2 regions of the Kitasatospora sp. NPDC058478 genome follow, and region 1 is predicted to be linked to the other one. Evidence: riboswitches for the same ligand, from Rfam matches in the RefSeq annotation. Region 1 holds a riboswitch; the other holds the start of a gene.
The links. A riboswitch is a leader RNA that binds a small molecule or an ion and turns the genes downstream of it on or off. The one in region 1 is predicted to bind guanidine.

Region 1 (5,666 bases):
TCCCGCCGCACCCTGCTGGCCGCCGGTGCGGCCTCCGCCGCCACCCTGGCGACCGGCTGTGGAAGCAACAGCGCCGACAAGCCGATGATCGGCTCGGCCGTCCCCCCCATCGGCGCGGCCGTCGACCAGAGTGCCGGCCCCACGGACACCGCCGAGCCGCAGGCCGTCCTGATCGGCGACGGCTCCACCTCCGACACCGGGGCCCAGCCCCACCAGCCCACCCCCGAGCGGCTCAAAGCCGGCGAGAGGCCGCCGCAGTTCGTGGTCTTCTCCTGGGACGGCGCCGGCGAACTCGACAACGGCCTGTTCGCCCGCTTCCGCCGGCTGGCGCAGGAGCACAACGCCTCGATGACCTTCTTCCTCAGCGGCCTCTACCTGCTGCCCGAGTCCAAGAAGGACCTCTACCGCCCCCCGCAGCACAAGGTCGGCGCCTCCGAGATCGGCTACCTCACCGACCAGCACATCCACGACACCCTGGAGAACGTGCACGCGGCCTGGCTGGAGGGCCACGAGATCGGCACCCACTTCAACGGCCACTTCTGCGGCTCCACCGGCGTCGGCAAGTGGTCCCCGGAGGAGTGGGACAGCGAGATCCAGCAGGCCATGGACTTCGTGACGAACTGGCGCACCAACACCGGCTTCACCGACCTGCCGGCGCTGCCCTTCGACTACCACAGGGAGCTGATCGGCAGCCGCACCCCCTGCCTGGAGGGCCAGCGCAACCTGCTGCCCACCGCGGTCAAGCGCGGCTGGCGCTACGACAGCAGCGGCAACGGCACCCAGGTGTGGCCGCAGAAGATCCAGGGCGGCGCGCTCTGGGACCTCCCGCTGCAGTCCATCCCCTTCCCCGGGCACACCTTCCAGGTGCTGTCGATGGACTACAACATCATGTACAACCAGTGCGGCCCCAACACCAAGGCCGACCCGGCGCTCTACCCGGGCTTCCAGGCCCAGGCCCGCGACTCCTACCTGCTGGGCTTCGACCGCACCTACAACGGCAACCGGGCGCCCTACGTCATCGGCAACCACTTCGAGGAGTGGAACGGCGGCATCTACATGAACGCCGTCGAGGACGTCCTCCGGACCATCGCGGACAAGCCGGAGGTCCGGCTGGTCTCGTTCCGCCAACTGGTGGACTGGCTGGACGCCCAGGACCCGGCGGTGCTGCGCAAACTCCAGGGCCTCGCCCCGGGCCAGGCGCCGACCGGCGGCTGGGAGGCCTTCCTCGGCACCCCCGGGGCACCGCCGGTGCCCGCCGCCGGCGGCTGACCCTCAGGACCTGGTCCGGACCCGGCCGGAGAGCAGCGCCCCCAGCAGCGCCACGCCGGCCATGGCCAGCAGGATCACCGCGAACGCCAAGGGCGACCCGGCGGCACCGGACGAGCCGGCGGCCCCGGCACCCTCGTGGGCGGCGGCGAGCGAACCGCCGCCCAGCACCGCGAACATCACCCCCGCCAGGCCCGTCAGCAGGACGTTGCCCAGCGCATCACTCATCTGCAGGGCCGCCGAGTTCACCCCGGCGTCCTCCGGCGCGGAGAGCTTCATCATCAGCACGCTGACGCTCGCGACCGTCAGTCCCATCCCGATGCCGCCGACGCCCCAGGCCACCGCCGCCACCCAGGCCGGCACCGCCGGGACCAGCACCAGCGCGGCGCCCGCGATCGCCACTGCGGTCAGCACGAACCCGCCCCGGATCATCGCCTCGCGGTAGCGCTCCGCCCCCGGCCGCCCCTGCAGCCAGGAGCCCAGCGCCCAGGTGAGCCCGCCGCTGGTCAGGGTGAGCCCCGACATCGTCGGCGAGAGGCCGCGCTCGGTGGTCATCATCAGCGGGACGAAGGCCTCGGCCCCGAGGAACGCCCCGGCCGCCAGTCCGCGCAGCAGGATCACCGCCGGCAGCCCCCGACCGGCCCGCAGGGTCCGCTCGGGCAACAGCCCCAGGACGGCCGGCACCAGCAGCGCCGCCCCGACGGTCCCGGGGAGCAGCCCGATCAGGTCGTGCCGCCCGCCCGCGTACTGCAGCAGGCCGGCACCGAGCGCCGCCATCGCGGCCAGCAGGGTGCGCCGGCGGTCGAACTCCGCGCCCCTGGCCACCGGGTGCTCCCGCTCGGAGCGGGTCAGCGCGGGGCCCATCACGGCCAGCGGCAGCAGGATCAGCACCGGCACGGCCAGGAACACCCAGCGCCAGCCGAGGTGCTGGGTGATCGCGCCGGAGACCAGCGGCCCGATGATCGAGGGCAGCACCCAGGCCGAGGAGAAGGCCGCGAACACCGCCGGCCGCAGCCGCTCCGGGTACGCCCGGCCGACCACCACGTACAGCGCGACGATCACCAGCCCGCCGCCCAGGCCCTGGACCGCCCGCCCGGCCACGAACACCCACATGCCCGGCGCCGTCCCGGCCACCACCAGGCCCACGCCGAACACCGCGATGCCGGTGAACAGCGGCTGCAACGGCCCGCGCCGGTCGCACCACTGCCCGGAGACGACCAGCGCGAACAGCGTGGTGGTGAAGTAGCCGGAGAAGGCGAAGGCGTACAGCCCGATGCCGTTCAACTGGCGGGCCGCGGTCGGCATCGCGGTGTTGACGGCGGTCGCCTCGAAGGCGATCACCAGGACCACCGACACGATCCCCAGCGTCAGAGCGCGGTAGCGGCCACTGAGGACCCCGCCACCGGGGTCGGGTTCGGAGGGTATCGGGGCGGAGTCGACCGAGGTGGGGGAGGCAGTGGTCATACGTAACATCGTAAGGGCCGTCCGGCTTCATGACCCCTGACCCGAGTCGGTGATCAGCTAGTCCGCAGGGCTTAGGACCAGGGTCAGGGGGAAGCTCAGCCGGCGGTCAGTGGAGCACCTTCAGGCCGACCACGCCGGAGACGATGAGCAGCAGGCAGCCGATCCGGGCCGCCGTCACCGCGTCCCCCAGGACGGCCATGCCGTAGAGCGCGGTGCCGACCGCGCCGATGCCGACCCAGACCGCGTAGCCGGTGCCGATCGGAATGGTGCGCATCGCGTACGCCAGCCCGCCCATGCTCAGCAGCAGGGTCACACCGAAGACGAGGCTGGGGGTGAGCCGGGAAAAGCCCTTGGACGACTCCAGGGCCACCGCCCACACGGTCTCCAGGACACCCGAGATGATCAGAACGAGCCATGCCATGACGGCCTACCTCCGCAGTCCACAGCGGCCGGATTGCCGCTGAACTGCGCCGTCTTGTCGTCACCGGGTACGACGCGCTCGTCCGGGGCGGCCGGGCAACCGACCACCTGGTTCCGACCGTAGCACAAGCCGCCATACAGAATTTACATTCCACCGTTGACGGCCCCCCGCGCATTCCGCCACTATGAATTCACTGGCCGTGTGCCCGAGTGGCTTAGGGAACCGTCTGCAAAGCGGTGTACACGGGTTCGATTCCCGTCATGGCCTCGCCGGAAATGGAATTGCCGGTCGACATTCCGTCGACCGGCAATTCCTGTTTCCGCCATTTCCGGGGCGGTCGGCCGAAACCGCCGCCCCCGCCCGTCAGACCGCGACCGCGTCCTCCGGCCGGATCGGCAGCCGGCCGACCGGCAGGCCGGTGGCCGCCCGGACGGCGGCGGCCACGGCCGCCGGGGCGACCACCGCGGGGGCGGCGCTGACCGCCTTGGCCCCGAAGGTGGCGACCACGTCCCGCTCCTCCAGCAGGGCGGCGATCCGCACCTGCGGGGTGTCCAGCGCGGTGGGCAGCCGGTAGCCGGTGAGCGAGGGGTTCAGCAGCACGCCGCCCTCGGTGCGCAGGTCCTCCAGCAGCGCCAGGCCGACGCCCTGGGCCACGCCCGCCTCGATCCGGTCCTCGATCTGCCGCGGGTTCAGCGCCCGGCCGACGTCCTGGGCGACCGTCATCTCGACCACCCGGACGGCGCCCAGCTCGATGTCCACGTCCACCACCGCGCGCATCGCGCAGAACGCGATCGACACGAAGGCGTCGCCCTGCCCGGACTCGTCCAGCGGCTCGGTGGGGTGCGGGCGGCACTGGGCCGTCGCCCAGAGCTCCTTGCCCTCCAGCGCCTCGGCGACCGGCATGCCGAGCACCCCGTCGTACGAGGTGATCTTGCCGTCGGCGATCTGCAGCAGTTCCACCGACATCCCGAAGTTGGCGGCGATCGGCTGCAGCAGCTGGTGGCGGACCATCAGCGCGGCGCGCTCGACGGCGCCGCCGGAGACCCAGGTGTGCCGGCCGCGGGCGGAGGGACCGGCGATGGACTGGTCGCTGTCGGCCGGCGCGATGTACACCTCGCTGACGCCCAGCACGGTCTGCACGATCTGCCGGGCCAGCGTGGCGAAGCCCTGTCCGGAGTCGACGGCCGCGCAGATCACCGTGGCGTGGTCGCCGCTGACCCGCACGGTGGCGGTGGAGACCTCGTCCTCGCCCTCGGCGCCGAGCATGTGCACCATGCCGACGGCGTAGCCGATCCCGCGCCGCACCGCCGCCGGGTCGCCGGCGCCACCGGGTCCGCCCGGCAGCAGCCACTCGGCGTCCGGGTCGTCCACCGGCAGGGCCGGCAGCGGCTCGGCCGCGACGGCCTCCAGCAGCGCGCCGACCGGCGCCGGGCAGGTGACGGCCTGTCCGGTGGGCATCGGGTCACCGGTGGCCATCGCGTTGCGGCGGCGGATCTCCACCGGGTCCACGCCGATCCGGGCGGCCAGCTGGTCCAGCTGCGACTCGTAGGCGAAGCAGGCCTGCAACGCGCCCTCGCCGCGCATCCGCCCGGCCGGCGGGTTGTTGGTGCGCACCGCCCAGGCGTCCACGAAGACGTTCGGGCAGACGTACGGGCCGACCGAGAACGCGGTGGCGGCGGCCAGCGCCTCGGCGGAGACGTCCGCGTACGCGCCGCCGTCCAGCAGGATCTGCGCCTCGACCTTCACCAGGGTGCCCTCGGCGTCGGCGTGGTGGCGGTAGCGCAGCAGCGCGGGGTGGCGCGAGGGGTGGGTGTGGAAGGACTCCTCGCGGGTGAGGGTCATCTTCACCGGGCGGCCGGTGCGCAGCGCCAGCAGCGCCAGGGTGACCTGGAAGGAGAGGTCCTCACGGTCGGTGGTGGCCCCGGGCACGCCGGTGACCACCAGCCGGACCCGGTCGGGCTCCAGACCGAGGCAGGCGGCGGTGCGGTCGCGGTCGCCGTGCGGGTCGGTGGAGGACAGGTGCAGTTCGACGCCGCCGTCCGGGCGCGGCACGGCCAGCCCGGCCTCGGCGCCGAGCGGGGCCGGGTCCTGACGGCCGACCTGGTAGAGGCCCTCGATGATGATCTCGCCGGCCGCGTCCGGATCCCCGGTGCGCAGCGGCAGGTGGCGGAACAGGTTGCCGTCCGGGTGCAGCGACGGGGCGGTGAAGGCCTGCTCGGGGTCGGTGACGGCCTCCAGCGGCTCGTAGTCGACCGCGATCAGACCGACCGCCAGCCGGGCGGTGTCCGGGTGGTCGGCGGCCACCGCGGCGATCGGCTCGCCGTGGTGGCGCACCACGCCCGCGGCCAGCACCGGCCGGTCGGCGACGATCGGCCCGGCCGGGGCGCCGTCCGGGGCGCCGTCCGGACCGGGCGGCAGGTCGGCGGCGGTGACCACGGCGTGCACGCCGGGCAGCGCCAGCGCCGCCGCGGTGTCGATGCCCCTGATCCGGGCGTGCGGGTGCGGCGAGCGCAGC
Region 2 (5,666 bases), on a different contig from region 1:
CGCTGGCGGCGGCCCGGCGGCTGGCGGTGCTGCGCTTCGACGACAGCGTGGCCGCCTCGCTGGGCGTCGACCCGGGCCGGGTCCGGCTCGGCTGCCTGCTGCTGGCCGTCGCGCTGGCCGGACTGGCCGTCGGCGTGTGCGGGCCGGTCGGCTTCGTCGCGCTGGCCGCGCCCGTGATCGCCGGGCGGCTGGCCGGGCCGGCGCGCGTACCGGTCCTCGGCTCGGCACTGACCGGCGCCGTCCTCGTCGTGCTCGCCGACACCGTGGGGCGGGTGCTGATCGGCGGGGTGGAGATCCCCGTCGGCATCGTCACCACCGTCCTCGGCGGCCCCTTCCTGCTCTGGGTGCTGCTCGGCCGCAAGGGCACCCCCGCCTAACCTCCCCGAGGAGTCCCGCAGATGGAAACCCTTCCCCTGGTCGAGCCCGATCCGGCCGACCCCGCCTACCGCCTGGTCACCTTCGTGCACGAGGACGCGTCGTGCGACGGCGTGCTCGCGCTCCTGCACACCGTCACCGACAAGGACCGGCACGCCGGCGACCTCGCCCCGCACCTGATGACCCGCCGCGACGACGGCCGTTGGTCGATCACCTACCGGCTGCGCGCCGACCACCGGGCGTCCTACCAGCTGTACCCGTTCCGGGGGGACGCCCCCGGCACCACCCGGGCGGACTGGCTGCGCGTCCTCGACCACGCCCGCCCCGACCCGCACGACGCCGCCCCCCGGCTGCCCGCCCGCGACGGGCGCCACCCGTCGTCCGTGCTCAGCCTGCCCGACGCCCCCGCCCAGCCGTACGCCCGGCGGCGCGACGGCGTGCCGCGCGGGCGGACGGTGGCCCACGAGGTGGCCGGGCGGCGGGTGGACGTCCACCTCCCCGCCGGTGGCGGAGCGTCCGCCGGTGGCGGGCCGTTCGCGGTGGCCGTGCTGCTGGACGGCGAGATGTGGGGCGAGGTGCTGTCGGTCGGCGACACCCTCGACAACCTCGCGGCGGACGGCGCCATCCCGCCCACCGTCGCCCTGCTCGTCCACACCATGGGCCCCTGCCGCCCCGACGACCTCAGCTGCAACCCGGCCTTCGTCGACCTCCTCGCCGACCGCCTCCTCCCCTGGGCGGCAGCCGAGTTCGGCACCACCACCGACCCGGCCGGCACCGTCATCGCCGGCCAGAGCGCGGGCGGCCTCACCGCCGCCTTCGCCGCGTTCCGGCGCCCCGACCTCTTCGGCGGCGCGCTCTGCCAGTCCGGTTCCTTCTGGTGGCCGGACGAGACGGAGTTCGACGAGGGCAGTGAGTGGCTGACCCGCCAATTCGCCCGCGAGCAACGGCGGGAGGCCCGGTTCTACGTCGAGGTCGGCCTACAGGAGTGGATGCTGCTCCCGCAGAACCGCCACCTGCGCGACGTCCTCACCGCCCGCGGCTACGACCTCGCGTACCGCGAGTTCAACGGCGGCCACGACTACGCCTGTTGGCGCGGCGGGCTGGCGGACGGGCTGGCGCACCTGCTGGGGCGTGCCTGACGGTTCCCGGCAAATCGGCGAATCGACGAATCGGCGGACCGGCGCGCGGCGACGGGAGCGTGCTAGCGTCCCGGTGGCGGCGCGCCGGCGACCGCCCCGGACGAGATGTGCGCCGTACCCGGCCCGCCAAGACGACGCACCCAGGGAGACGTCATGGCCGCCGGTGCCCCGATCGCCCGTCCGCTCGACGTGCGGTGGATCCACGGATCCCCGTCCGCGAAGCACAACACGGACCCGGACATCCAGGTCCACGCGTACGACGAGCACACCGTCATCCTGCGGCAGAACAAGGCGGTCAACTACGAGGCGCCGTTCCTGTTCCTGCTGTTCGGGGGCGAGCGGGCCGTCCTGATCGACACCGGGGCCACCGCCTCCGCCGCGTACTTCCCGCTGCGCACCGTGGTCGACGGGCTCATCGACCGGTGGCTCGCCGACAACCCCCGCGACGGCTACGGGCTGCTCGTCCTGCACACCCACCCGCACGGCGACCACGTCGCGGGCGACGGGCAGTTCGCCGACCGGCCCGCGACGACCCTGGTCGGCGCCGACCCGGCCACGGCCTGGCCGTACTTCGGCTTCGACCAGGACCCGGACGCCGTCGCCCAGGTGGACCTCGGCGGCGGCCGGGTGCTCGAATGCCTGGCCACCCCGGGCCACCACCCGGCGGCCGTCACCTACTACGACCCGTGGACGGGCCTGCTGCTCACCGGCGACACCGTCTACCCGGGCCGCCTCTACATCGACGACTGGCCGGCCTTCACCCGCACCGTCGACCGGCTGATCGACTTCGCCGAACGCCGCCCCGTGACGCATCTGCTCGGCTGCCACATCGAGATGACCCGCACCCCCGGCGTCGACTACCCCATCCGCACGACCCACCAGCCCGACGAGCCGCCCCTGGAACTGACCGTCGGACACCTCCGGGCCATCCGCACCGCACTCGCCGACCTCGGCGACCGGCCGCGCCGGCACGCCCTGCCCGACCTGATCCTCTGGCCGAGCGCCTGAGCCCATCGGTCAGGCGCTCGGCGATCAGTCCTTGTACGGGACGAGCCGCGCGAGGTCCAGTTCGAAGCCGAACGGATCGGGAACGCTGATCGTCTCGCCGAACTCCCGCTCGGTCCTCGTGTGGTACCGGTCGTGGTTCGGCTCGGAGAACAGCGTGGCCGTCCGCTGCCGCGGGTCCACGATCAGATAGAGCGGGAAGCCCATGCGCGGGTAGTCGCGGACCTTCCCCGTCCAGTCGTTCTCGGGATTGGACGGGGAGACGATCTCGACGGCGATCAGGGCCAGCTCGGCGGGGATGTCGTGGCCGGCCAGGTCGATGACGTCCTCGGGCAGGTACGTGAGGTCGGGATTGCGCACGGAGCCGACCTCGGGTGAGGAGAGATCACTGTTCCCGGTGGGGAAGTAGCCGGGAGGGCAGTGCGCCTCGAACTGGCGTTGGACCAGCGCGAGGTTCAGCTGGTGGACCGACGACGGTGACGCCTGCATGACGATGATGTCGCCGGACAACTCCACCTTGTAGCCGTCCGGGAGACTGCGCCGGGCCTCTTCGAGAAGACGGTAGCGCTCGGGGTTCATGGACTCTCCTCCAGTGCTCCGGCCACCGTACGGCAGCCGGAGCCGATTCAGGGTCCCGGTGCCTCCCGGGGGAGGCGGGTGGTGAGGAGGGTGCCGGCGGCGACCAGGGCGGCGGTGAGCAGGAGGGCTAGGCGGTAGGGGCCGGGTGAGCCGCCTTCGGTGTCCAGGGCGCCGATGAGGGCGGCGGTGGCGGCGATGCCGAGGGCGCCGCCGAGGGTGCGGACGATGGTGAACAGGCCCATGGCGCGGCCCATCGCGGGCCCGGGGACGTCGGCGAAGCCGGCGATCTGGACGGTGAGCACGGCGGTGCCCAGGACGAGCCCGACCGCGAACATCAACGCCCGTACGGCCCAGGGGTTCTCGGCGAAGCCGAGGGCGGCCAGGACGAGCGCGGCGAGCAGCAGCGCGGGCAGCGCGAGGCGGCGGGGGCCGAACCGGGGCAGCAGGCGGTCGACCACCTGGGAGGCGGCCATCAGGCCGATCGCCTCGGGGAAGACGCTCAGCCCTGCGTCGAGGGCCGAGGCCCCGAGGGCGGCCTGGTAGAGCAGCGGGAGGACGAACAGGGCGCCCATCAGGCCGGCCGAGGTGAGCAGGGCCAGCCAGGTGGCGGTGCCGAAGGTGCGGTCGGCGAGCTGCCGCAGGTCCACCAGTGGTTCGGCGGCGCGGAGTTGGTGGCGCACGGCGATGACGAGCAGGAGGAGCCCGGCCACGCCGCTGAGCGCCACTCCGGGCGAGGACCAGCCGTGCGCCGGGCCGAAGCCGAGCGCGTAGGTGAGCAGCCCGAGGCCGGGGGTGGCGAGCAGGAAGCCGGTGGTGTCGAAGCGGCCGGCCGGGGGCTCGTCCGCCGCGCGCAGGCCGATGAGCCCGGTCACGACGGCCGCGACCCCGATCGGCACGTTGACCAGGAACAGCCAGTGCCAGGAGAGGTGTTCGGTCAGGAGGCCGCCGAGCGGCGGGCCGAGGGCGGGCATCAGGGCGGTCGGGACGATCAGGAACCGGCCCAGGCCGGCCCGCTCGTGCGGGGCGAAGGCCCGGAACAGCAGGGTCATCCCGACGGGGGTGAGCAGCCCGCCGGCCACGCCCTGGACGGCCCGCGCGGCGGCGAGCGAGCCGAGGCCGGGCGCGGCGGCGCACAGGGCGGAGGCGAGGGTGAACGCGGCCAGGGAGCCGAGGAAGACCCGTTTCACGCCGAACCGGTCGCCGAGCCAGCCCGCCACCGGCAGGCCGACGGCGAGGCCGACCAGGAAGGCCGTCTCGACGGCGTTGGCGGCCGAGACGGGCCGCCCGAAGTCCTCGGCGATGGTGAACAGCGCGGGGTTGACGATGGTCGAGTCCAGGCCGTTCATGCACATCGCGGCGGTGTAGACCACGACCACCGCGGCGCGCCCCGCGAGCAGGGGGCGCGCCGGGGCGGCCTCGACGGCCGGAGGGGTCACAGGTCGGTCCAGTGGGCGGTGATCCACTGCACGGCGTCGGCGCGCTCGCACGGGCCGTGGGAGACGTTCCAGCCGGCCGGGACGGCGGCGAAGGCCGGCCAGAGCGAGTGCTGGCCCTGGTCGTTGACGAGGGCGAGGAACTCGCCGTCACCGTCGAAGGGGTTGGCGGGGGCGTCACTCATCGGAGGACTTCTCCAGGTGGTCGGTGATCACGCGGGCGATGTGCGCGATCGGGGCGGGCAGGGTCATGTCCTTGTGCGAGCAGGCGACGTCGGTGTTGTCGATGCGGCCGGACACGTACGGGATCCAGAGTTCGGGCACCAGGGTCTCGTCGATGGTGTCGACGGTGGCGCGGAAGAACAGCACGTCGCCGTCGAAGGGGCGGTGGTCGTGGCCCCGGACGAGGTGGTTGGTGTTGAGGTAGATCCGGTTGAGGGCGGCCACGGTGGCGTCGTCGAGCCCGGCGAGCGGACTGCCCTCGCGGCGCAGCAGCTCGGTGACGGCGGCGAGTTCGAGCGGCCGCCCGGCGAGGTCCTCGGGGCCGTAGCCGCCCATGGTGAGCAGCGCCTCCAGCGCCTCGGCCTGGTCGGGGACGGGCAGGTCGCGGAAGCCCTCGGCGGGGTAGGCGTCCAGGATCGCGAGCAGTTCGACGGCGTGGCCGAGGTCCTGGAGCCGGACGGCGACGGCGTGCGCGATGATCCCGCCGGTGGACCAGCCGAGCAGCCGGTACGGGCCCTCGGGCTGGACCTCGCGCAGCCGGTCGACGTAGTGCGCGGCCAGTTCGTCCAGGGTCTGCGGCAGGGGCCGGGCCGCCGTGGCGGCGCCGACGCCCTGGGCCTGGAGGCCGTAGATCGGCTGGTCGGCGGGCAGGTGGCGGATCAGGCCGGTGTAGCACCAGCTGAGGCCGCCGGCGGGGTGGACGGCGAACAGCGGGGTACGGCGTCCGGGCGCGGCGGGGCGCAGCGGGAGCAGGACGTCCAGCGCGTCGGCGCTCCGCGAGCCGGCCGCCAGGGCCGCGTCGAGGGCGGCGACGGTGGGCGACTGGAACAGGGTGCCGATGCCGACGTCCAGGCCGAGCAGTTCGCGGATCCGCCCGGCGAGGCGGACGACCAGCAGCGAGTGGCCGCCGAGG

Region 2: linked by a shared signal. The riboswitch ahead of ACFWPT_RS00490 (MBL fold metallo-hydrolase) and the one ahead of ACFWPT_RS04755 (multidrug efflux SMR transporter) in region 1 are both predicted to bind guanidine.

The regions. Positions count from the first base shown of each region.
Region 1 covers NZ_JBHXML010000006.1:31,502-37,167, reverse strand. The annotation lists gene ACFWPT_RS04765 (hypothetical protein) at 1-1,269, shown strand, start outside; gene ACFWPT_RS04760 (MFS transporter) at 1,273-2,730, opposite strand; gene ACFWPT_RS04755 (multidrug efflux SMR transporter) at 2,837-3,151, opposite strand; guanidine-III (ykkC-III) riboswitch at 3,195-3,261, opposite strand; tRNA gene ACFWPT_RS04750 (tRNA-Cys) at 3,347-3,418, shown strand; gene ACFWPT_RS04745 (xanthine dehydrogenase family protein molybdopterin-binding subunit) at 3,515-5,666, opposite strand, start outside.
Region 2 covers NZ_JBHXML010000001.1:107,432-113,097, reverse strand. The annotation lists gene fhuB (Fe(3+)-hydroxamate ABC transporter permease FhuB) at 1-377, shown strand, start outside; gene ACFWPT_RS00495 (alpha/beta hydrolase-fold protein) at 399-1,514, shown strand; guanidine-III (ykkC-III) riboswitch at 1,588-1,655, shown strand; gene ACFWPT_RS00490 (MBL fold metallo-hydrolase) at 1,668-2,522, shown strand; gene ACFWPT_RS00485 (Uma2 family endonuclease) at 2,547-3,098, opposite strand; gene ACFWPT_RS00480 (DHA2 family efflux MFS transporter permease subunit) at 3,146-4,534, opposite strand; gene ACFWPT_RS00475 (MbtH family protein) at 4,531-4,716, opposite strand; gene ACFWPT_RS00470 (amino acid adenylation domain-containing protein) at 4,709-5,666, opposite strand, start outside.